DNA from 3 places in the Paenibacillus pabuli genome. Region 1 is predicted to be linked to each of the others. Evidence: riboswitches for the same ligand, from Rfam matches in the RefSeq annotation. Region 1 holds a riboswitch; each other region holds the start of a gene.
The links. Region 1 has a riboswitch for cobalamin ahead of cobJ (precorrin-3B C(17)-methyltransferase). Riboswitches for the same ligand answer to the same signal wherever they lie in the genome.
Positions count from the first base shown of each region.

Region 1 (8,331 bases):
GTATGATATCTATCCGAACATGGAGGTCGTGGTAGAGCCTCATATCATCATTGAGAATGTAGGCATCACCAATAAACCGATTGGATTGACCGAGGAGGAGATCGTCCATGATTAAGCCATTGTTGTTTACGTATCTGGCCATGGTCATCGCTGTCGTCATCATGGACTTGAAGCACTTGAGGCAGGCAGCAGCGATTAACCGTTGGTTATCCTATGGGGTGATTGCATGCAGCATCGGGATTTGGTTATATGTTACCCATCTGAACAAAACCTTCTTTATCACGGTTTGGCTGACCCATTGGATTCAACGGTACTTGCCCCTCCCATAGATGTATCGACATATCTTCCGATTCGGATGAGCAGATAGAAAGGAGGTATTTGATGAATCAGAGGGTGACTAACCGGCAGCTTACGCTGCTGGTCTTGCTGCTGAGTATAACGGGTACGTTGATTCAACCTCATGCTCAGGCCATTTTCTATGCCGAACAGCATGCCTATCTATCCTATATCCCTGTGTTTCTGGTCATGCTTGCATCCATGTGGATGTTAAATCGTGTCCAGGGGAGGTTCCCCGATCAGGACTTGTTCGAGTCTTTGGTCGAAAGATTTCCCTTTTTGGGACGGGTGACGGGCTTAATGTACATCTTGTTTTTTCTTATTGTGTTTGCCCGTGACATCCGGCTGATCGGTGACTACGTAAGTATTACTTTGCTCGAGACGACGCCCATATCCATCGTTGTGTTGTCTCTCTTGGTCATGGCTGTGTTTATCGTAAGGGGAGGGCTGGGTTCTTTAATCGGGATGTCAGAGCTTTACATCACCCTGTTCTTGTTAAACTCGGTTGTCGTCCCGTTCATGTTGATTCAGCAAGTGAACCTGGAAAATCTGATGCCGTACTTTGATGTTGATGCAGCAGGTGTCGGCAAAGGAAGCTGGTATATCTTCTCTTTCTTTGGTGAGATGGTTGCATTGCCTTTTGTCATCAAGGGAAGCGACTTTCGGTTCAAATCCGTGACTTGGGGAATAACGATTGCTGCCTTGCTGATGATGCTGATTATGATCGAGACCATTACCTCCATTGGTGTGCCGATCGCATCAAGGCTGGTATATCCTTCGTATGAACTTGCCAGACAACTGCAAGTAAGTGACTTTCTGGACCGGTTCGACCTGGCACTGGCTGCGGCCACCCTGCCTACCATGATTACAAAAATTGCATTTGACCTGTATTTTATATGCTGGGGACTGAAGCGAATGATTCCCAAAGTATCCGGGAAGCTCATGACCGGTCCAGTTGCGCTTGTTGGATTCGTATGTGCATTTTGGTTTTTTAAGAATGCAATTCAGCTGTTCCGCTTCACGCGGGAGTGGACATGGATTGCCATTCTATTCGAAGTGCTCTTTCCCATCATTCTTTTCGTGTTTCTTCGGCCACGTAAAAAGGAAAGGGACTCCTCACGCGAAGGAGAGAAGCATCGCGATACAAGCAAAAAACAGGATGAACAGGGGGAAAAAAGACACGGTTCGGATCAGGAAGACGAGACAGGACATGATGACATGCAGGGGGGCGAGCTTCAGCCTTCCTAATGCCAATCATAAAAAATCGTTATAGAAGAACAGGCCAAATGACGTGAAACGAGGTTTCCCTCCATGAGACTACCCTGTATACTGTAGTCAAACGAATGACGTTCGGACGAACGAACTGGGGGGAAACATGAATGGCTCAATATTTGGCAGGTGTACGTGTAGCGCTGACAGGACCACGTAAATCCAAGGAAATGGCCTTGTTGGTTGAGAAAATGGGTGGTATTCCACTCGTGCGGCCAGCACAGGGAACGGTATTCCTGGATGATCGGAGCATACGCGATGGTCTTGTCTCTTTAATCTCTGATCCACCCGACTGGGCGGTGTTAACTACAGGGATGGGGCTCGATGCCATATTTGAAATGGCAGAGGATATGGACATTGCCGGTCAACTGCTGGATGTCCTGTCGGAAGCCTCGATTGCGGCAAGAGGATACAAAACGGTGAATGCACTTCGTAAGCGCAAGCTCGCACCGCTGGTCCGGGATGATGATGGCAGTACGGATGGGCTGATCCGGGAGTTCGCCCCACATGATCTGGCAGGCAAAAAAGTCATGCTCCAGCTTCACGGGGAGACTGCACCGAAGCTGGTCAACTGGCTGGAGGAACAGGGTGCACAGGTAAGACAGGTTTTGCCTTATCGTCATGTGCCGCCAGAAGAGGCCGAACTCGAATTGCTTTTGAATGAAATCGTGCAGCATGAGGTCGACGCTGTAGCATTCACCAGCGGCCCCCAAGTACGGTTTTTGTCAGCATATGCAGCTTCCCAAGGCAAGCTGGAACAGATGCAGCAGGCTTTCCGGGAAGCTGTAATTCCTGCATCTGTAGGCAAGGTGACTGCGAACGCCATGCTTGAAGAAGGTATTGAAGCACGGGTTGTTCCGGAGGAAGAAAAGATGGGAGCGCTCATCGTTGAACTGGGACGATATATTGCTGCAGCACATGCCAATAAATCCTGACACGCAGATCTGGACATATGCCTTATAAAGTATCCGGTAAGTCGTTATGAGAGTTTCGCATATGAATATCGTCATTCAAGTTCTGATCCGTTCTGGATCAGAATTTTTTTGTTTTGTCTGAAAATAGAATATTGGACAAGCATCATAAGCATGGACTTTTTTTCCTGAGCGGTGTTATGATGAAACCAATATCATTCATGAAAACAAGCAAGGTGCTCTTGCGTGAGCAAGAGGTAACAGGGAATCGGGTGCAAGTCCCGAGCGGTCCCGCCACTGTAATGGGGAAGCCCTTTTCATCCATGTCACTCGACCATCCGGGGAAGACAGAAAAGGAAGCTGATGATCCAGAGCCAGGAGACCTACCTTGCATGTGTCACCGAACCCTTCGCGGAAAGGAGTGGTGTACGAAGAATCAGGAAACGGGCGAACCATCGGTTCGCCTGGCAGGCCCTTTGCGGCCATGCAGCCACAGGTCTATCCACTATAGGGCCGTGGACTGTCTTCTTGAGTGTACGTACATACGTATCCCATCCGTTATAAGGATGGGATTTTTTTGTTTATTTTCAGGGAATCAATCTGGAATCGGAATGGATCGAACATGCCGCGAAGAAGAAGGTCGGTCAAGCCGTCCTTCTTCACTGTTTTAGATTACAAGGGATAAGAAGGTCGAACGGCGTGGCGCCAATGATCAAACGATCAACCACAAACCATAGCTGTAGAAGCGTGATATAGATGTTACTGACGTGCTAAGGGTGAGCAGGGAGATGGAGGAGGAGAAGCAATGCAGAGTCAAGGAAAGCTGCTGATTATCGGCTTTGGCCCGGGAGCCATGGAGCATATCACCACACGGGCATTGGAGGCACTTCGGGAGAGCGAGGTCATTATTGGTTATAACACCTACGTTGACCTGATTCGTCCACTCCTGGACGGACAGGAGATTGTGCGGACAGGCATGACCGAGGAAGTAAGCCGGGCACAGGAAGCGGTCAGACAGGCGGAGATGGGCAAAATTGTTGCGGTAATCTCCAGTGGAGATGCAGGTGTATACGGCATGGCAGGACTGGTGTATGAGGTACTGATGGAGCAGGGCTGGAAGCCGGAAAGCGGCGTCGGCGTAGAGGTTATTCCGGGTGTATCTGCCATTCAATCCTGCGCTTCCTTGCTGGGTGCGCCTGTGATGCATGATGCATGTACGATCAGTCTGAGTGACCACCTTACGCCTTGGGAGACAATCATTCGCCGAGTGGAAGCAGCAGCAGCGGCTGATTTTGTCATTGCTCTGTACAACCCTCGTAGTGGACGCCGGACGCGGCAGATCGTGGAGACTCAGGAGATGCTGCTGCGATATCGCAGTCCCCAGACGCCGGTGGGACTTGTAAAAAGTGCCTATCGTGAACGTCAGGATGTCGTGATGACCACGCTGGAAGATATGTTGAATCATGATATCGGCATGCTGACGACCGTCATCATAGGTAACTCCTCGACCATGATGTATGAAGGACTCATGGTCACACCGCGCGGATATCAGCGGAAATACACGCTGAATACCGCGGAACAGTCGCTCAGACCGCATGAGCGGCTTCGCACGGAGGCCGAGCCTTGGTCGCTCGGCGCCATGGAGGCCCGTTCTGCCGCTTCAGCCGATGCAGCAGACACGGTCCGCGACGCGCAGACCGCGCAGCCAGCTGCGGAGCCAGCCCTGCGCGGCGCGAGCACCAGCGCGGGCACGGGGCCGCAAGGGCAGCACGGCGCTGGTATGCCTGCTGCTCAGCCATCGGGAAGCCCGGCAGGTGGCGGTAGCACCGCAGTGCTTTCCGCTGAGCGCCCTGCGGCGGTGAATACCGCGGCGCGTACAGCCGAGGCACAGCCGGGTACTGGTGCGGCCGAGCTGGCTGCCGAGGCGCTGACGCGGCTTGCGGCAGGCGGCAAACTCGCCGGCGAAGCGGCCAGTCGCTGGCTGGATGCGGCGGTGCCAGGCGTGCCAGCCGGGACGCCGCAGGCTGCAGCCGATGCTGCTGTGCGGACCGCACCTGAGCCGGGACGCAAGGCGCCGCTGTTCGAGATTGGCGTGTCGCCTGGCGTCGGCAACAAGAAGTTTACTGCAGCCCAGATGGCGCTTCTGGCGCAATGCGCGAGTGAAGAAGGCGAGCTGGAATACACGCCGGAGCATCAGATTATTTTGCGGGTACCGACCTTTGAACCGGCTCAGCTGGTAGAAGAACTGCGTGCAGCGAATTTCATCGTGGTGCCGATCGGTGACGTCATCAAGGTGAAGGCCTGTGACTTCTGCGACATGGAGAAGGATGATGCTGTTCCGATGGCCAATCATCTGCAGGCTGTTATAGGCGGACTTAGTGCGCCGAAAGAGACCAGCGTGGCTCTGAATGGCTGCGGCATGGCATGTTATGGTGCTGTATTGGAGGACATCGGAATTGTCTACCGCAAAGGCGGATACGACCTGTTCCTTGGCGGCAAGAAGTTCGGACGAAACGCTCACCCTGCCCAGCCAGTAGCCGAGGGGATTCCAGGTGATCAGATTGGCGGGATGGTGGAGCGGATCGTAGCGGAGTACAAGGAAAAGGGACACCCGAATGAGCGATTCCACAAATTTTTCAAACGCGTCGGAGTAATCCAGGGCTTCCGTCACGTAGATGCGCCTGTCACCGTGGAAGTAAATCCGGTATGCGGCGACTAGGGATCGTGCCAGTTTTGGTATCGTCCGATAAAATCGATTCTTCTATCCAACATTTTTACTTACAACTGCAACAGTTCTTTGCACTTTTATATAGATCGAAATGATTGGGTAACAGGTTACCCTCCGTGAAAGGCTCGTTTACCGAGTAAAGCGCAGCATAAAATTGAGATGCCTGATCTATGGATCAGGCGAGGGAGGAAGAAGCCAGAGATGAATGCCATTTTGCTGGTGGGACACGGCAGCCGTGATCCTGAGGGGAATCGGGAGTTAATGGAGTTTGCACGTGCGGTAGCGGAGAAAGCGCCGGAGAATACCGTGGTAGAGACCTGCTTTTTGGAATTAACAAGACCGAGCATTGCCGAAGGGGTTACGGCTTGTGTGAATCAAGGGGCAACGCGCATCGTATTGGTGCCAATCATTCTGTTTGCTGCAGGGCACGCCAAAATTGATATTCCGAATGCAATCGACCGGGCCAAAATCCGTTATCCGCAAGTGGAATTTGTGTATGGACGTCCGATTGGCGTACATGAGAAAGTCGTTCAAATTATGCAGACCCGTCTGCAGGAGGCTCGGCCTGTCCTTGTGGCCGCAACTCAAGGCGGCGCAGCAGTGGCGGCTCAGCCTGCTGCTGTCACGGATGAAGAGACAGCCGTACTTGTCCTTGGACGGGGAAGCAGTGACCCGGATGCCAACAGTGACTTTTTCAAAATGACCCGGATGCTATGGGAGAAACTGCCGTATAAATGGGCCGAAAGCAGCTTTATTGGCGTGACGCAGCCCTCATTCCCGGATGGATTGCAGCGTTGTCTCCTGCTCGGAGCGAAGAAAATTATCATTATGCCTTATTTCCTGTTCACAGGTGTACTGATTAAACGCATTGATGAGATGACAGCAGAGTTTGCTGCGGCAAATCCGGACATTCAGGTAGAGATTGGTGGATATTTCGGATTCCATCCGAAATTGGTGGAACTGGTACTGGAACGCGCGAACGAAGGGTTGAATGGACGGGTCGCGGCCAACTGTGACAACTGCCAATTCAGACTGGAAGCTGCCAAATATCACCACCATCACCATGATCACGATCACGGGCATGATCATCATGACCACGACCATGATCACAGTCACGATCATCACCATCATGACCACGACCATGGACACAGCCACGATCATCACGCACATGATCATAGCCATGACCACCACCATCACCACGATGAGGAGCACCATGCTCACGACCATGCCGAGAGCAGCCGAGAAGCATCACTGGATTTCCATCATGATCACGACGGTGAACTGCACCATTCGCATCATGAACATGAAGATGCTTTGCATAATCAAGTTGGACAGGACGAAGCCGAGGAGAATATCTCGCCAGCAGATGCTGGGCATGCTCAGGTCGCAGCTGCGTCGGATCAGGTGAACCGTCCATGATCCTGATGTTATGCGGTACAAGTGATGCGCGAGAATTGGCTGTGCAGATTCAGCAGCAGGAGATGGAAGTACTCACATCGGTTGTAACCGAGAATGCTGCGCAGAGTCTGTCCGAAGCCGGGCTGCCGGTTCGAACAGGCAGGCTGACGATAGAGGCAATGGTCCAGCTTGTCCGTGAAAAAGGAAGCCGTGCCATCGTGGATGCAAGCCATCCCTTTGCAGAGGAGGCCCATGCCAATGCCATGGAAGCAGCCAAACAGGCAGGAATTCCTTATATCCGTTACGAGCGGACGGGACTTGCATACGATGACCATCCGCTGCTTCATGTCGTGTCTTCCTATGATGAAGCAGCCCTTAAGGCGAAAGAGCTCAAAGGTTCGGTTATGTTAACCACAGGAAGCAAAACGCTGCAGATTTTCACCAAGCACCTGCTCGGTGATCCCGACATTCGTCTCGTTGCCCGTATGCTTCCGCGTCTCGACAATATGGAGAAGTGCGGTGAACTGGGTGTTGAACAGCGCAATATTATTGCCATGCAGGGACCCTTCTCCCGTGAAATGAACGAAGCCTTGTACAAGCATTATGCCACTACCGTTATGGTGACCAAGGAAAGCGGCAAGACCGGGGCTGTAGATGAGAAAATCCAATCGGCTCTGGAGCTGGGCATTCAGGTTGTATTGATTTCTCGCCCAGAGGCCGAATTCGGAACGGTGTTTGATGAATTTGAAGGCGTACTCTCCGAGTTAAAGCGCGTATTGATGCAGTAGAACACCCGAATAGATCAAATTGGGATAGACCCATTTTGAATCATATTACTATCGAAGGAGTGAGTGCATATGGATTTCAAAACGGAATTTAAACCTTTAACTGTACAGCCTCAGGAGATTGAGGGGAAAAGCTTCGAGATGATTACCGAGGAGCTGGGTGAGCACCCATTCACGGAGGAACAATATCCCGTTGTACAGCGTGTAATTCATGCCTCAGCTGACTTCGAACTTGGCCGCAGCATGGTATTCCATCCGGATGCCATACAGGCAGGCATTGCAGCCCTTCGTGCAGGCCAATCCGTCATTGCTGACGTACAGATGATCCAGGCGGGTGTAAGCAAGGATCGCATTCGCGGGTTCGGCGGAGATGTGCACGTCCATATTTCCGACCCGGATGTGATGGAGGAAGCGAAGCGGTTGAATACAACAAGAGCCATCATCTCAACTCGCAAAGCGACCAAAATGTACGAGGGAGGAATCTACGCCATCGGTAACGCACCGACAGCGTTGCTGGAGCTGATCCGTTTGGTCAAAGAAGGCGAAGCCAAACCGGGCTTGATCATTGGTATGCCTGTTGGATTCGTGTCCGCGGCCGAATCCAAGGACGAGCTGCGCAAGCTGGACATCCCATTTATCACGAACATCGGCCGCAAAGGCGGCAGCACGATCGTAGTAGCTGCCCTGAACGCCATTTCCCTGATGGCAGTGAAGGTTTAGTCGCTGTTTCAGCCTAAACTGAGCGTACCGAGCAAAGAATACATGGGCAGCGCTAACGAACCTGAGTGAAGCTATTCTGCTCAAAGGCGCCAAAAACGCTGGGAACATCGGCTTAAAGTTGAAATAACATCGCTACGATTCGTTAGATTATCAGTATGTAGAAATCGGCTCGAATAGCGATTCC
Region 1 is NZ_JBDOIO010000005.1:367,891-376,221, reverse strand. Features, by position in the region: gene ABGV42_RS28410 (Ger(x)C family spore germination protein) at 1-115, shown strand, start outside; gene ABGV42_RS28405 (hypothetical protein) at 108-329, shown strand; gene ABGV42_RS28400 (GerAB/ArcD/ProY family transporter) at 382-1,584, shown strand; gene ABGV42_RS28395 (uroporphyrinogen-III synthase) at 1,716-2,540, shown strand; cobalamin riboswitch at 2,734-2,921, shown strand; gene cobJ (precorrin-3B C(17)-methyltransferase) at 3,322-5,235, shown strand; gene ABGV42_RS28385 (sirohydrochlorin chelatase) at 5,446-6,663, shown strand; gene cobK (precorrin-6A reductase) at 6,660-7,430, shown strand; gene ABGV42_RS28375 (precorrin-8X methylmutase) at 7,500-8,147, shown strand.

Region 2 (8,331 bases), on a different contig from region 1:
CCGATATCAATAGGAATGATTCCGAGGATATAACAAAACAAAAACAGCCTCTGGTCTAGCGAGTTCATTCGCTGCCTAGGGCTGTTTTGTTTTGCAATATGCTTGTTGTTATCGTATTACTCCGCGTTCAGCACAAATTTCTCAATAACCTGCTTCACGCCGTCTTCGTTGTTGCTCGCCGTAATGTAATCTGCCAGCTCTTTAAGAGCAGGGATCGCATTGCCCATAGCCACGCCAAGACCGGCAACTTCCAGCATTTCATGGTCGTTCCAGGAATCACCGATCGCAATGCACTCGCTTAATTGGTGACCAAAGTGATCCGCCAGGAATGTCAGTGCATGGCCTTTCGTACCTTCGCGATGCATGATCTCGAGGAAGTATGGTTTGGACTTGGTGATATGCACTTCAGGTCCGAGCAATTCACGCAGGTCAACAGCAACTTTATCCAGATAATCTGGCTCATCAATGATGAGCAGTTTTGGTGTTTGTTGTTCAATAACTTTGATGAAGTCAGGCTCAATATGGTACTGGGTACCATTCAGCTTCGCGTAATCACGGAGTTTGTCGTTTTCTTCGCGAGCATACAGCTTGTCATCAATGTACGTTTGAAGGTGGAGATTGTTCTCCAAGCAATAGTCGTACAATTTGCGGGAAGCGTCCTGTGGAACATAGCGCTCATAGAGTACTTTCTCGTCCAGCAGGTTTTTGACCAAAGCACCTTGATACGTAATGATTGGCACGTTCAATCCCGTTTGGCGAGCAAGTGCTTGTGCAGAAGCATAGGCACGTCCTGTTGCTAGGGTAACGACTACACCATGGGCAACCGCTTGTTCCAGTGCCGTTTGTGTTGCAGGGGTTACTTCCTTGTTGTCGTTGATGAGGGTATCATCGATGTCGATTGCCATTAATTTGTAAGCCATCTGAGTTTCTCTCCTTTTATCTGTATCTATAATAACAAACGAATGGATCCATCATTACACGCGACCACTTTTTCCGTTAAAGTGTAATACTGGAATTCGTTCTAAAACTATACTTACATCTAAATCTATTCTTCCAGGAAAACGAGGCCGATAAAGTCCTCCAGCTCCAGGTTACCGAAGTAGTGTTTCACATCAAGGCCTTCAAGTGCCATACGCACTTCAGATTCTTCATAACGCTTGCCACGCAGCATATTTTCGATATCCGCCACATCGCCTACGCCGAAGAAGTCACCGAAGATTTTGATATCCTCGATTCGTCCATCCTTGATGTTCATGCGCAGATCGATAATGCCGACAGGGAATTTGCGGGTATGCTTCACATTGCTCTCCGGAGACAAGCCATAGTTCCAGTCCCAGTTGCTGTAACGCTCGGCGGAGATTTCCTTGATCTTGTCCCAATCTTTTTCCGTGAGTTCATATTGGGGAACATCCTGCGGCTCCATACGGAAAATGTGACGTAACAGCTCGTCCCGGAATTGCTCAATGGTCAGGTTGCTGTCGATCAGATCCCGAATGTTGGCCACCCGGCTGCGTACGGATTTGGTGCTCTTGGATTTGAATTTCTCGGGATTTACGTTCAGTGATGCCTGAACATGATCCAGATTGAGGTCAAACATGAGCGTCCCGTGACTGAACATGCGTCCGCGCGTGGAGAACTGGGCGTTGCCCGAGATTTTCTTTTCTCCGACTTGCAGATCGTTGCGTCCAGTCAGCTCGGCATTCACACCAAGCTCCTGCAGAGCTTCCACGACAGGTTGGGTGAACTTGCGGAAGTTGTGAAAGGATTGTCCGTCATCCTTGGTAATAAAACTGAAATTGAGGTTGCCCAAATCATGGTAGACTGCTCCGCCTCCAGAGAGACGCCGTACAACCTGCACACCGTTATCCTGAACATATTCGATGTTGATCTCTTCAATGGTATTCTGGTGTTTTCCAATAATAATGGACGGGCGGTTAATGTAAAACAGCAGATAACTGTCATCCATCGGCAGATGCTTCAAAATGTACTCCTCAATGGCGAGGTTTACAGAAGGATCTGTAATGCCCTGGTTATCAACAAACAGCATGGTCATTCCTCCATTAATGTATGTGAGGGACGCTGATCCCTTATGTAGTGTTACGCGTGCAAATCAAAATTCCTCTTCTATTGTAATCGAATTGTCGATTGGACACAAAGGAATTGAAGCAGGGAATGGATGGTTTAGGCAAATCAGGATTGACCCATGACAGTTACGCCATCCATAATAAAAATGACATGCAGAAAGGATGACGGACAAAAATGAGCGGTTTCATTGAAGTATTCGGACATGGCGGTGACGTGGAGACTGCTGCGTCAAGATTTGGCGGGAATCCTGGGGATTTCCTTGATTTTAGTGCAAACATTAACCCTTTGGGTCCGCCTAAGGACGTTCTGAAGGCGCTAGAGCAAGGGATGCGGGCGATACTTCGTTATCCTGATCCTGCGCATCGGACATTCAAATCATTGCTTGGCGAACGCCTTGGCCTGTCAGAAGAATATATATCTATAGGGAATGGAGCTGCGGAAAGCATGGCTCTGATCCTGCTCGGACTCTCTCCCCGGAAGGTGGGCACCGTGGAACCGGGGTTCTCGGAGTATCGTTCATTGTCCAAGCAATTTGGGGCAGAAATGCATCATGTTCTGGGGCAGGAGGAGCTCGAATGGCGAGCAGCTCCCCAAGATATCGAGAGGCTGATGGAACAGGTGGACTTGCTGTTTCTTGGACAGCCGAACAACCCCAATGGAGTACAATATCCCGTTGAAGTATTGCAGCGGCTGGCCCGTCATGCAGAGAAGACAGATACTGTCATGGTGATTGATGAGGCATTTATGGATTTCATTCCTGAAACGCGGCGACAATCCCTGGCTTCCCGATTACAGGATTACCCACAGGTGATCATCATTCGCTCGATGACGAAGTTCTATGCCATTCCGGGTCTTCGGCTTGGCTATGCGATGGGACGCCCGGATCTGATTCGTGCCATGACGGAGAAACAGGTAACCTGGAGTGTTAACGGATTGGCACTAATCGCGGGAGAAGCCTGTCTAAGCAGCGGGGAAGCTTTTGAACGGGAGACGTTGGAACAGGTGGCGTTTGAACGAGAGAAACTGGCAGCCGGCCTGGAGGCCTGTGGATGCGAAGTGACACGCGGGGAAGCGAACTTCTTGCTGGCACGTGTGCCGCAGCCATGGACAGCGGCAACCCTGCAGGCGGCTTTGGGAAAGAGGGGGATTCTGATCCGGAGCTGCGCCATGTACCCGGGACTTGGAGAAAGGCATATCCGATTGGCGGTAAAGGATGCGGAGTCGAATCTTCGTTTGGTGAACGAAATGAGAAGTGTGACTGGGCCAAAGCGTCCGGAGCAGAAGGGCGGGGGTGCGGAGCGATGACGCTGCCATTCTTTCCGTACTATACTCACGCGCAAGCAGCACAAAATGAATATGCTTCTTCTGCATGGCCTGGGTTAAAGATTAATGCATATGAACGTCATATTCGAGCATCCATCCCTACCCGGGTAAGTGCCCTTTCCAGTGCCGTGTACGGCGGAGGGATGATGGAGCTGGATCGCATATTCAATATCTATGTAGACAGGCATTATCGCTGTGACGATCCGCCGAGCGATATTACAGGCCTCCTGAAAGGATGGGAGGAGCGCACAACTGCATGCGCTGGATTGCTGACCGCCGTGAAGCTCGCGCACACTTCCGTTCAGGAATATATGGGCGATGAAGCGGGGATCTTGTGCTGCACAACAGCCGGTGTATCCAATGCTGCGCGGGCTGGCTCCGCTAGAACAGTGTTCGATGCTGCAGGCAACATGGCTACCCGGGAGGGAATGGCTGCAGAGTCGTCCTATACTCCCGGTACAATCAATATCATGTTATGGATCAACGGACGCATGACACCCGGAGCCATGGTCAATGCCATTCAGACAGCGGTGGAAGCCAAAACGGCAGCGCTTGCCGATTGTGGTGTGATGGATGCGGAGAACGGGCTGATGGCAACGGGAACGACGACGGATGCCATGGTGCTTGCCGCGAGTCAGGTGGAGGGGAAACCACTGATTTCCTACGCGGGCACGGCCACGGTGATTGGGGCAGCGATTGGGCGTCTGGTCTATGATGCCGTTACCGAAAGTTTGCAAGCCGGACAGGCGTGGAAAGAGAGGAATAACAAGCAATGATATCTCTGAGTCAGTGGGCGGACTGGCCAATATGGACAGGAATGACAGGGGCATGGATTATTTTAGCGGCATACATACTGGATCGCCTCATTGGAGATCCACGCTGGATCCCTCACCCGGTGATCGGCATGGGAAAGGGAATTTCTGCATTGGAGCGAGTGATAAGAAAGCGAGTGAGCAGTGATCAGGGTCTTAAAGGGGCAGGGCTGCTCTTTCCCATAGTTATTGCGGGTGGTTCATTTGTGCTTTCTTGGGGAGTGATCTACATACTTGGACTTGTTCACCCAGCGGTTGCAGTTCTAGCTGAAGTGGTACTGATTGCCACCACCATTGCTTCCAAAGGACTGAAGGATGCAGGCATGGAAGTGTATCGTCATCTGAGAGTAAGGGATTGGCCTGCGGCTAGACGTTCACTGGGCATGATCGTGGGGCGGGATACAGCGCATCTGGATGAACCGGAAGTGGTAAGGGGAACCGTGGAGACTGTAGCCGAAAATATCGTGGATGCCATCGTTTCTCCACTATTCTATGCCCTGATTGGGGGTGCACCGCTTGCAATGGCTTATCGGGCCGTTAATACGCTGGATTCCATGGTTGGTTATAAAAATGAAAAGTATTTACACCTCGGCTGGGCCTCTGCCCGCCTGGATGATTGGGCGAACTGGATTCCGGCGCGTCTTACCGCCTTGCTTCTGATTACGGGAGCATGGATCATGAAGCTGAATGCAAAGGGCGCGGCACGCATGGTTCGCCGGGATGCCAGATTGCACCCCAGTCCGAACAGCGGATTTCCGGAGTCGGCCGTTGCAGGAGCGCTCGGCATCAGGCTTGGGGGGCATAACGTCTATCACGGCGTAGCTTCTTTTCGAGCCTATATGGGCGATCAGGCACGGCTGATGGAAGCAGAGGATATCGTGCGAACCACACGTTTGATGTTCTGGTCGGCGGGAGCTTTTGTGCTGTTATGCTGGCTGGTAGCGTTCGGCATCTGGACAGCAGGAGGTGCACTGTTATGGAAGTAGAGCACGAGCATTGTGGAACTGAAATACGGGAAATTGTGTTTATCCGTCATGGGACAACTTCTTGGAATGTGGAAAAGAGATACCTCGGACATACCGATATCGGTCTTCTGCCAGATGCAGAGCGGGAAATGGCGCCGCTTCGCGAGTCCATTAGCGCGATCACATGGGATGTGCTATATTGCAGTGATCTGCTGCGCTGCCGGCAGACCATGGAACGAATTGCACCTGCGCAAGCAGAGCAAGCGCAGCTTGATCCGCGTCTGCGTGAGATTGATTTTGGGCAATGGGAAGGCCTGACTTACGATGAACTCAAGGACAATCCGCACTACCGGGATTGGATTGATGCACCGCAGGATGTGACGCCACCGGGCGGCGAGCCTTGGCAGGCTTTTGCTGCGAGGATTGACACCTTCCTGAAGGAGTGTCTTTTGTCCGCTTCGCCGGCGCGCTATTTCGGTAAAAATCCCGCTCCGGCGATAGCGGTAGTTACCCATGGCGGTGTAATTCGTTATGCCATATCACGTCTTATACCGGAACTGGGATTCTGGGATACACAGGTCATTCCGGGGCAAGCAATTAAGGTTCGACTTGAAAAAAGCGAAAATAGCTGGGTTTCAAGCAGGGTGTCTTTTCCGTGAATCGGGTTGTAAGGATGTGCAATATAACCTATAATCACAACAGAAGTGTGACTTCAGCATGAATACATATCTCGTTATGCGCTTAAGCGCTGATGGATGGGACATGCTCACTTGAATGGTTACAATATCAGCGACCACGGGTCCCTTGTGCAAGTTAGAAGATTTCATCGAGTATAGGCAAGCGATGGACGGCACAATGGGTGAAATAGGGAAGCCGGTGTGAATCCGGCACGGTCCCGCCACTGTAAATCAGGACGAGCAGTCCTGTAAGTCAGGTTACCTGCCCTGGACGTACAAACCGGTGTTCCTTCGAGGAAAGGACAGCGTTTCGGGCAATTCTATGCGCATGGACAGCGGGTATGCTGAAGATGTGCAGATCGCCATATGCGAGACGTCATCCCTGATCCTGAAGTAAGGATCAGGGATTTTTTTGTTCATATAGGATGAACCGAAATATTCACACGTAACGAAGAGTGCAGAACCAATCTGGAGAAGCGTAGCGTTCGCCTTTATCCCCGGATTTTCACGTTAATAAAAGAGAATCAAAAAAATCTGGGGATAACAGCGATCGGAAGATGGTACTGCAATCGTAGTGGCCTAGTGTGGTTTTCTAGGGTCATTTTATTTAGGAACACAAATTCAGGGGAAATGGTCAGGAGCACTACTTAAGAGAGAACATAGAGAAGGGGAGAATGAACAACATGAACATCAAGAATTGGAAAGGCATGGCGTCCCTGCTGACAGCAGCGATGCTGACACTGGCTCTGGCCGGATGTGGAAACGCAACAACGAGCGAGGGAACAGGTACGTCTACGCAGCAGCCGGCACAGGAGCAATCCCAAGGCCAGGAGCAGACGGATCTCAAAACACAATATCCACTTACGGTAACCGATGCGACGGGTGAATCTTTCACGTTTGAGCAAGCGCCAACCAAAATCGTATCCGTATCTCCGGCAGAAACCGAATCGTTGTTTGCACTTGGATTGGACGAGCAGATCGTAGGTGTATCCGACTATGACGATTATCCGGAAGCTGCAACAACCAAACCGAAAATGGGCGGTGTGTCGAAGCCTAATGAAGAGTCGATTATCGCAGCCGAAGCAGACGTCGTATTTACAGGGATTTCTATGAGCGAAGAAGCCGTGAAGAAACTGCGCGACCTGGGTATCACCATTTTCAAAACGGATCCCAAATCGGTAGACGATGTCATGAACAATATTGAAACGTTCGGCAAAATTACGGATCATCAGGAGCAGGCTCAGGAGCTCATCACGAAGATGAAACAGGATGTAGCGGACGTAACCGAAGCGGTTAAGGCTGTTAAGCCGGAAGATCAGAAAAAAGTATATGTTGAATTCTCCCCAGGCTGGACCGTGGGTAAAGGCGAATTCATGGATGAACTGATTACGGTAGCCGGTGGTTTCAACGTTGCTTCCGACCTCGTAGGCTGGAATGAAATTAACGAAGAGAACATTATTGCTTCCAACCCGGATGTCATTCTGTACGCTAATGATGTTATTGATGAAAACTCCAAAACACTGGATCAAATCATCAAAGAGCGCAGCGGCTGGGATCAAATCACAGCTGTGAAAGACGACGCAGTCATTGGCCTGGATGCCAATCTGCTGAGCCGTCCGGGACCACGTGTAACGGAAGGTCTGAAAGCTGTAGCCAAAGCGATCTATCCTGACCTGTTCCAATGAGTAAAAAGCTGGCAGTGTACGGAACAGCCGGAATTCTGCTGCTTGTGCTGACCGTGCTGATCTGTACGGGCATCGGTTCGGTGGCTCTGCCTGTCCGTGACATTGCAGGCATTCTGCTTCATCACATGCCATGGATCGGTGACTGGATCACACCTGACTGGAGTACGGCAGCCGAGCAGATTATATGGAAGGTCAGGTTCCCGCGGGTGCTGCTTGCTGTACTCGTGGGTGCATCGCTGGCCATCGCCGGAGCGGGCTTCCAGGGGGTCCTTCGTAACCCGCTGGCAGATCCGTTTACGCTTGGTGTATCGTCTGGGGCATCGGTGGGTGCAGCTTTTCTGATTTTCTTCGGATTGCAGTATGCACTGATCGGAATCTGGACCTTGCCGCTCGTTGCGTTTCTGACGGGCGTGCTTACATTATGGTTTGTACTCGCCCTGGCTCGTGAAGGGCGCAAAATGCCGACGCACAGCCTGATTCTGGCTGGTGTGGTGATGCAAAGCTTTCTGGGAGCGGTGGTCTCCTTCCTGTCGACCATGTCGAAACAGACGATTAACGAAATTATATACTGGACGATGGGAAGTCTGGCTCTGCGTGGGTGGTCGTATACGGCCATCCTTTTCCCGTATTTTATACTCGGTCTGATTTTCCTCTGGAGCCGTGCCCGTTCCTTGAACGTTCTTGCACTGGGGGAACGGCAGGCTGCACATATCGGTGTCCAGGTGGATGGGTTGAAGCTATCCGTCCTTGCCGTAGGAACACTGCTTACCGCCGGGGCTGTCTC
Region 2 is NZ_JBDOIO010000003.1:2,655,156-2,663,486, reverse strand. Features, by position in the region: gene ABGV42_RS14205 (Cof-type HAD-IIB family hydrolase) at 117-920, opposite strand; gene ABGV42_RS14200 (lipoate--protein ligase) at 1,046-2,047, opposite strand; gene cobD (threonine-phosphate decarboxylase CobD) at 2,260-3,390, shown strand; gene ABGV42_RS14190 (adenosylcobinamide amidohydrolase) at 3,387-4,184, shown strand; gene cbiB (adenosylcobinamide-phosphate synthase CbiB) at 4,226-5,206, shown strand; gene ABGV42_RS14180 (histidine phosphatase family protein) at 5,197-5,844, shown strand; cobalamin riboswitch at 6,008-6,146, shown strand; gene ABGV42_RS14175 (ABC transporter substrate-binding protein) at 6,546-7,547, shown strand; gene ABGV42_RS14170 (FecCD family ABC transporter permease) at 7,544-8,331, shown strand, end outside.
Region 2: another riboswitch for cobalamin. It lies ahead of ABGV42_RS14175 (ABC transporter substrate-binding protein); the one in region 1 lies ahead of cobJ (precorrin-3B C(17)-methyltransferase).

Region 3 (8,331 bases), 720 kb from region 1:
TCACTACCATGACCCGGAATAATCCTTTTTCTTCGCTTAATTATAAAAACCACGATACACCTTACCAACTCAGCCCGTGATGCCTTGCAGGGCATACTCCCGCATCTTATTCTTGATCTCTTTCACCGACAACACCGAAGCCATTAAGTTCCGCGTATAGGGATGACTGGCTGCACGATTCAGCTGCGCACTTTCCAACACTTCAACGATCTCTCCCTTGTACATAACCGCAGTGCGATCGCTAACCTGCTGCACCACAGCCAGGTCATGCGATATGAATATACACGAAATCCCTGTCTCTTCACGCAATCGGACCAACAGATTCAAAATTTGCTGCTGAATGGAAACATCGAGTGCCGAGGTAGCCTCATCAAATATAATCACATCCGGCTGCACTCCGATCGCCCGGGCAATAACCACTCGCTGCAGCTCCCCACCACTGATTTCGTGTGGATACTTGTCAGCCATAGCAGCAGGCAATCCCACCAGCTCCAGTAAACGGTGAATCTCCTTTTCAGCCTGCCTGCGCTTGATCAGTTTATAGTTCAATAAAGGCTCAAGAATAAACGATCCCACCCTCATGCGGGGATTGAAAATCGCCGAAGGTTCCTGAAAAACCATCTGAATCTGCTTGCGCTGCAGCCGCAAAGCCTCTCCTCTTATCAGTGTAATATCCTGCTGACGATAAATGATCTGCCCGGAGGTTGCCTTTTCCAGATGGGTCACGCATTTGGCCAAGGTGCTTTTGCCACTTCCGCTCTCACCTACAATTCCCAGACATTCTCCCGGATACAGTTTCAGGTTGATCGATTGCAAAGCTGAATGGGCTCCCTGGCCCCTGGATTCGTAGGTTTTACTCAAGTTCCTCAGTTCCAGCACAGGCGTCCTTTCATTTCCCATCGGTATTCCCCTCCAATTCAGGTACTGCAGCTAGCAATTCGCGGGTATAAGCATGACGTGGACTTGTAATTATGCTTGAAGTTTGTCCAAACTCAACCAAAGACCCGTTCTGCATCACACCGATGTGGTCTGCCATATGGGCTGCAACCGCAATGTTGTGCGTCACAATGATCATCCCCGTTCCCTGCCTTGCCCGAAGGTTGGTCAATCGCTTGATCACTTCAACCTGAGTGGTTACATCCAGCGCACTGGTCGGTTCATCGGCAAGCAGCAGTTCTGGCTCCATCGTTACCGCCATGGCAATTGCCGTTCGCTGCTTCATGCCTCCGCTAAGCTGGCCGGGGTACATATTCATCATCCGCTCGGGGTCATCCAATCCCATCTGTGAGAGCATGTCCACCGCCATGACATAGGCAGCTTTTTTCGATAGTTCATAATGTGTACGGATCGCCTCAATGTACTGACTTCCTACTTGGCGAATGGGATTCAGATACGAACCGCTATCCTGAAAAATCATGGCCATCCGCCTGCCGCGTATACCGCCCCAATCCCTCTGCGAATAACTCAATATTGATTTTCCCTGAAAAATAACGTCTCCACCCGTATACTGGCCGCCGTCTGGCAGCATACCTAGCAAAGCTCGAAGCAGCGTCGATTTACCACTTCCGCTTTCGCCCACGATTCCGACAATCTCCCCGGCGTTCATTGCAAACGATACATTCTGCAGTGCGGGTGAACCGCTCCTGTACGCTACAGAAAGCCGATCCACACCAAGTAAGGTGCTCATTATTGCCCAACCTGGATATTGCGATCCAGGAGATAAAAGTCAATCGGATACATCGTCGCACCCTGCACAGAACTTTTGCTCACAATGTTAATTGGAGTATAGGTAATAAACATGTATGCCGCATCATCCAGGATCATCTGCTGCGCTTCTGCAGCCAGTTCATATCTTTTCTCCACATCGAATTCGGAATGCAGCTGCTGAATCACCGCATCCAGCTTCGGATTGCTATATCCACCGATGTTCCACTCCGCTCCCGTTTTGAAATAAAAGTCGAGAATATACTGGGGATCTCCGGTAATGCCCGTATTAATACTGGTCAGAGCGAGATCGTAGTTCCCGCTTTTTTGATGATCAGTCAGATCCTCGTAAGAGGTCATTTCCAGATTAACCCCAATCTCCTTCAGTTGGGACTGCATCGCAGCAGCCACAATGGAATCCGATTCGTAAGCCGAATTGAGAATCAATTGGAGCGTTAGCTTTTGTCCGTCTTTTTCCCGAATACCGTCCCCATCTATATCCTCGTAACCAGCCTCATCCAACAGCTTCTTGGCTGTCTCCGGTTCGTAGTTATATCCCTTGACCTGATCATAGCCAAAAGGCAGAGCCGAGGTAAAAGGTCCTTTGGCCGCCTGACCGCCCACCAGTGTATTTGCATACATCTCACGGTCAATCCCGTAGGAGATTGCACGGCGTACATCCGGCTCATTCAGCAGCGGGTTTTTCGTATTAAACCATACAAACTGCGTACGCAGGCTCGGGATCTCATCAATGGTGTATTGACTCTGATCCTGGAACAAGGCCAAGCTGCTTCGTCCCACGTTACTGGCTACATCGATCTCACCCGACTGCAATGCAAGCGCACGCGTGCTGTCATCCTTGATGTATTTAAATGTAATGGTGTCCACATCGGCTGCGCCGTCCCAGTATCCGTCATATTTTTTCACCTGAATTTCCTGATCCGGGGTATAGCTTGTTACCATAAATGGCCCTGTGGCGATGGGTTCGCTCTTGAATTTCGATGTATCTGCACTCGTATCCACAATCACAAACAAGGGTTCAGCAATATTACCAAGCAGGGATGCATATGGCTCCGTTGTTTGGATGGTAAGATCCTGACCTTCTGCGGTCATGGAAGCCACCGGTAAGGTCGATTGTCCTCTCTCATTCAGCTCCATGGAACGTTCAATGGACTTCTTCACTACATCTGCCGTGACCTTATTGCCGTTATGGAACGTTACGCCGTCCCGGATATGAAAATGCCAAGTCGTATCATCGATACGATCCCAGCTATCCGCAATCTTCGGTACCAATTTCATATTCTCATCGAATTGAATCAAGGTCTCTCCAATCGCTGCCCGTGTAAGGGTCCAGCCATTCCAATCTTCTGCCGGATCCAGATTGCTGCCAAGCCAGAACAGGGCTACATTTAGATGAGTCGGCGCACCTGAACTGTCCTTATCCTTCTCAGCCGTCCGATCACCTGCTGGTGACGAGGTAGAAGTGTTGGATGTGGTTTGGCCACATGCCGCGATAATACATAAGATCAATAATGACAGTATGGTAAGCGTTAGCGTTTTTCCATATCTCGAATTCATTCCCGTTCCTCCTGTTAAGCTGCTTTTTTCTTGGGATCCAGCACATCCCTCAGACTGTCGCCCAGCAAATTAAAAATGATCACCGTGCAAAAAATCGCAAATCCCGGATAAATCAACAGCCACGGAGCTGTCTGCAAATATCGTCTGCCTTCATTCAACATTGCCCCCCACTCCGGTTCAGGAGGTTGAGCACCCAGCCCCAAAAAGGACAGGCCTGAGATGGATAACATCATGCCGCCCACATCCATCATCGCCATGACGATGAGAGGAGACAGCGTGTTGGGCAGGATGGTTCTGGTGATAATCTGAATCTTTCGCGCACCGCTGAAGGCTGCCGCAGCGACATACTCCTTTTGCTGAAGCGAGATCACTAGACTTCTTGCCAGTCGTGCATACTTCGCCCACCAGACAACAGCCAGGGCAATTACCGTATTAAATAGGCCTGGCCCCAGCATCCCCACTACGGCGATAGCGAAGATTAATCCTGGAAAGGCCATCAGCGTATCGGATAACCGCATCAGCACTGTATCCGTCAGACCACGGGCAAAACCTGCGATAACACCAATGGCTACACCAAGTACAAATACAATTCCGATCATCATAAATGTAAGCAGAAGCGACGTCCTGGCCCCGTAAAGGATACGGGATAACACGCAGCGTCCAAGCTGATCGGTTCCAAGCGGATACTCCGAACTGGCTGGCTGCAGTACCTTGGCAAAATTCGTTGCCAGTGGATCATGCGGTGCGAGCAGTGGCGCAATCATGGCGAGAATGACCCAGAGGAGGGTCAGTGAACATAGAAACGTGAACCAGCGATGCTGTGTCAAAATAAGCTTAAATTCTCTCATCTAGACATCCACGTCCAGTCGAATCCGCGGGTCATGCAGATGTGTCCAGAGATCAACAATCAGATTCAGCAATACATAGATGGTTGCCATCCAGATGACGTAGCCCTGAATCAGGGGATAGTCCCTTGTAAAGATGGCATCGACCGCCATCTGTCCTACACCCGGCCATACAAACAAACTTTCCACAATGGCTGCTCCCCCCAGCAGTGCGCCAGTAGACATGCCCATGAGCGTAACGATGGGCAATAATATATTGGGTAGAATATGTTGCATCATAATGACTCTCTCCTTCACGCCTCTGGCTCTGGCCCCCGTTACATAGTTCTGGGACATCTCTTCCAGAATCACTGTACGGATCTGCCTGATATATTGGGCGATCAGTGGTAACGCCAGTGTGCATGCCGGCAATATCAGGCTGTTCCAGCCCGAACTTCCCATGACAGGCAGCAGCTTGAGCTGTACTCCAAATACCAGCATAAGCAGCATGCCCAGCCAAAAGCTGGGCATGGACAACCCGGCAAACGAAAACAGGCGTATGACGTAATCCAGCACGTTGTTTCTGTAGACGGCCGACAAAATACCCAGTGGAAACGCAATCAGAATGACCAGCAGCAGGGCACTTCCTGTTAGCCGAAGCGTGGCTGGAAGCCTGGACAGCAGAATGTCGAGCACAGGCCTGTCGTATTTATAGGACGTTCCGAAATCTCCGGTAAGCACCTGTCCCAGCCAGGTTCCATAGCGTATCCAAAATGGCTGATCCAGCCCCAGCTGGAGACGTACCTGCTGAACCAATTCGTCCGACGGAGTGACCCCGGTAGACATGAGCATAAGCCTTGCCGGGTCCCCTGGAGACAGGTAGGTCAGCAGAAATGTCAGAAACGAAATGCCGAATAACACGGCTGCCAGTTGAATGAATCTTTTAACGATATATCTGCTCACATGTCTGACATCCTCTCCCAATTACCCCCCACTGTGACTTGTCCATGCATATCAAAAAAGACGTCTCTCTCCGCAAATACCGGATAAGGACGTCTTAAATAGACAGATTTTCAGAAAAAGTCATGCTCTCTAAACACCTTCCTATCTCCCGTAGGTACTACTGTGTTGTTAAACTAGGCAGGTCTCCTGGCTCCAGAATCTCCATCATTGCAGCACCTTCCCGGCCTAAACCAGTGGCATAACGCTGCATGACTCCTCTGTTACAGTGGCGGGACCGCGCCGGCATTACACCGGTCTTCCCTATTAAGCTTCTACCCGAAGGTAAAGCACCCAGTTCCACATATTCAATTGAAATGCATTCTGTACCAGTATAGCTGGCTCACAGATAATGATCAAAGCATTTATTCAAATTTGAAACAGCGCATCAGCCTAATCCCGCTCTCTCGATCCTTTGGGGGAAACTCCTGTGACTCGCTTAAACATCTTGGAAAATAACAGCGGATCGGTATACCCCACCGAGTGGGCAACCTCGCTGATCGAAAGCGTTGAACTCTGCAGCAGCTCTGCTGCGCGATTCATCCGGTATTCCAGAAAAAACGCCTGCAGCGATTTCCCGTATTTCTCTTTAAAAAGACCGGACAGATATGTACGATCCAGACGCACGGACTGCGCAATATCAAGGATGGAGGTCTTCTGGCTGTACCTGTTCTCCATAAACTGGACAGCTTGTCTGATGTATTCGTCCTTGGTCGATAGGGGCCTCAGCGGCTTATCCTCTTCGGGTGAGGAGGAGATCAGTTCGGCAATTAAACGATACAGCAGACTCTGGCTGAATACATCTCCACCATTACGCGATGAGGCTTGAGCCATGTCTGCATACAAACCATCCATTACCTTTGGATCCCTGGCTTCAAATACAGGACACGCTGGACTCAGGTTTGCCCGCTGCATGAATGTCTTGGCATGTACGCCCTTAAACCCGAACCAGGAGTATGTCCAAGGCTCCTTCGCATCGGCCTCATAATGAATGATGGTATCTGGCAGAATGGCGAAGCCCTGACCCTGGGTTAAATGGTACTCCTTATCTTCCATATGAACAGTTCCCCATCCCTCATGAATGTAATGAATCACATAGGAATCTCGCACCCCCGGACCCCAATAATGAGAAGGATCGCAGGCTTGCCAGCCGAAAAACAACAGCACCAGCTCCATCTGTGTCCAGTCCATGGGCATCACATTAAACTCAATCGGTGTCATCCTCCCACTCCTTCCCTTTCCCCGCATCTATTTTCTCATTTTAAATTATAACAGGTGAATCAGGGAAATATCAGCTGAAAGCGATACCGAAAATGGGATTATGCCATGTATGAGAGAGGTTGAACCATAGTTATATAAACCGGATCGGCCTATAGTTGGGGTACACCATTATTCAGGGAGGCTGGACTTGAGATGAACAAAATTACGTTTCTCGGTGCAGGCAGCACCGTATTTGTCAAAAATGTATTAGGTGACGTTATGATGACCGAAGCACTGCAGGATTTTGAATTGGCTTTGTATGATATCGATGCCGAACGGCTGAATGATTCGGAGCGACTGTTGACCAGTATGGGCCGTTCTCTTGGAAGCCGTTGTGCCGTAAAAAAATATACAGACCGCAAAGAAGCGCTGCGCGGTGCCAAATATGTCATTAACGCGATTCAAGTGGGCGGATATGATCCATGTACAATCACGGACTTTGAAATTCCGAAGAAATACGGACTGCGCCAGACGATTGCTGACACCCTTGGCATTGGCGGTATCTTCCGCAATTTGCGTACCATTCCGGTCATGCTTGACTTTGCCCGGGACATGCAGGAAGTGTGCCCTGACGCCTGGTTCTTGAACTACACCAATCCTATGGCCGTACTCACCAATGTCATGAACGTGCATGGAGGTATCAAAACGGTAGGTCTGTGCCACAGCGTGCAGGTCTGTGTGCCTCACCTGTTTGAAGCGCTGGGAATGGACCAGACAGGTGTGGTTGCAAAAGTTGCAGGTATCAACCATATGGCCTGGCTGCTGGAAGTGACGAGAGATGGTCAGGATCTGTATCCGGAGATTAAACGCCTGGCAAGGGAGAAGCAGAAGGAGCAGCATCATGATATGGTGCGTTTCGAGCTGATGAACCGTTTTGGATACTACGTAACAGAGTCTTCCGAGCATAATGCCGAGTATCATCCGTACTTTATCAAACGGAATTATCCGGAATTGATCGAACGCTTCAACATCCCGCTGGATGAGTATCCTCGCCGCTGCGTGAACCAGATTGAAGGATGGAAGGAAATGCGCGAGAAGCTGTTTACCAGTGAAAATATTGAACATACCCGCAGCCGTGAATATGCTTCGCACATCATGGAAGCGATGGAAACGAACCGTCCATACAAAATTGGCGGTAATGTAATGAATACCGGTCTAATTACCAACCTGCCTCGTGAGGCCTGTGTCGAGGTTCCATGTCTGGTGGACGGATCCGGAATCAACCCAACTTACATCGGCGACCTGCCTCCGCAGCTGGCGGCACTGAACCGCACCAACATCAACACCCAGCTGCTGACGATTGAAGCGGCCATGACGGGCAAAAAGGAACATATCTATCATGCCGCCATGCTGGATCCGCACACTGCTGCCGAGCTGTCTATTGATGACATCGTTGCCATGTGCGATGAACTCATCGAGGCTCATGGCGACTGGCTGCCGAAGTATACATCTTAAAACGAAAGATAGTTTTTATTTATTGAAGATCAGAAAAGCGCCGAAGTCCTCTGTAAATCCTTGGGGCCCCGGCGCTTTTTTGAATGGAACTCTTTTACCTCTTCAATCTAATCCTGAAGTAAAAAGCGATAGCCTATTCCCGGCTCGGTCTGAATGAATCGTGGCTGCGTAGGGTCTTCCTTTAATTTTTTCCGCAGATGACCCACGTAGACCCGCAGATAATGACTGTCCGATTCGTGATGATGCCCGCCCCACACCTGCTGCAGCAGCTGGCGCTGGGTAATGATTTTGCCGGCGTTCGAGGCCAGAACCTTGAGCATATCGTACTCCGTTGGTGTTAATTTGATCGGCAAACCGTCCAGCTCCACCTGCCTTTGTGCCAGATCTACAGTGAGAGGCCCAAAACGCAGCACAGGTTCATCCGTTGTCCTCGCCACGTGGCGGAGCGCAACCCGAATGCGGGCAACCAGTTCACCCATGCCAAACGGCTTCGTTACATAATCATCGGCAC
Region 3 is NZ_JBDOIO010000005.1:1,083,202-1,091,532, reverse strand. Features, by position in the region: gene ABGV42_RS31640 (ABC transporter ATP-binding protein) at 70-900, opposite strand; gene ABGV42_RS31635 (ABC transporter ATP-binding protein) at 890-1,687, opposite strand; gene ABGV42_RS31630 (ABC transporter substrate-binding protein) at 1,687-3,282, opposite strand; gene nikC (nickel transporter permease) at 3,297-4,130, opposite strand; gene nikB (nickel ABC transporter permease) at 4,131-5,069, opposite strand; cobalamin riboswitch at 5,229-5,418, opposite strand; gene ABGV42_RS31615 (AraC family transcriptional regulator) at 5,499-6,326, opposite strand; gene ABGV42_RS31610 (alpha-glucosidase/alpha-galactosidase) at 6,519-7,820, shown strand; gene ABGV42_RS31605 (response regulator) at 7,928-8,331, opposite strand, start outside.
Region 3: another riboswitch for cobalamin. It lies ahead of nikB (nickel ABC transporter permease); the one in region 1 lies ahead of cobJ (precorrin-3B C(17)-methyltransferase).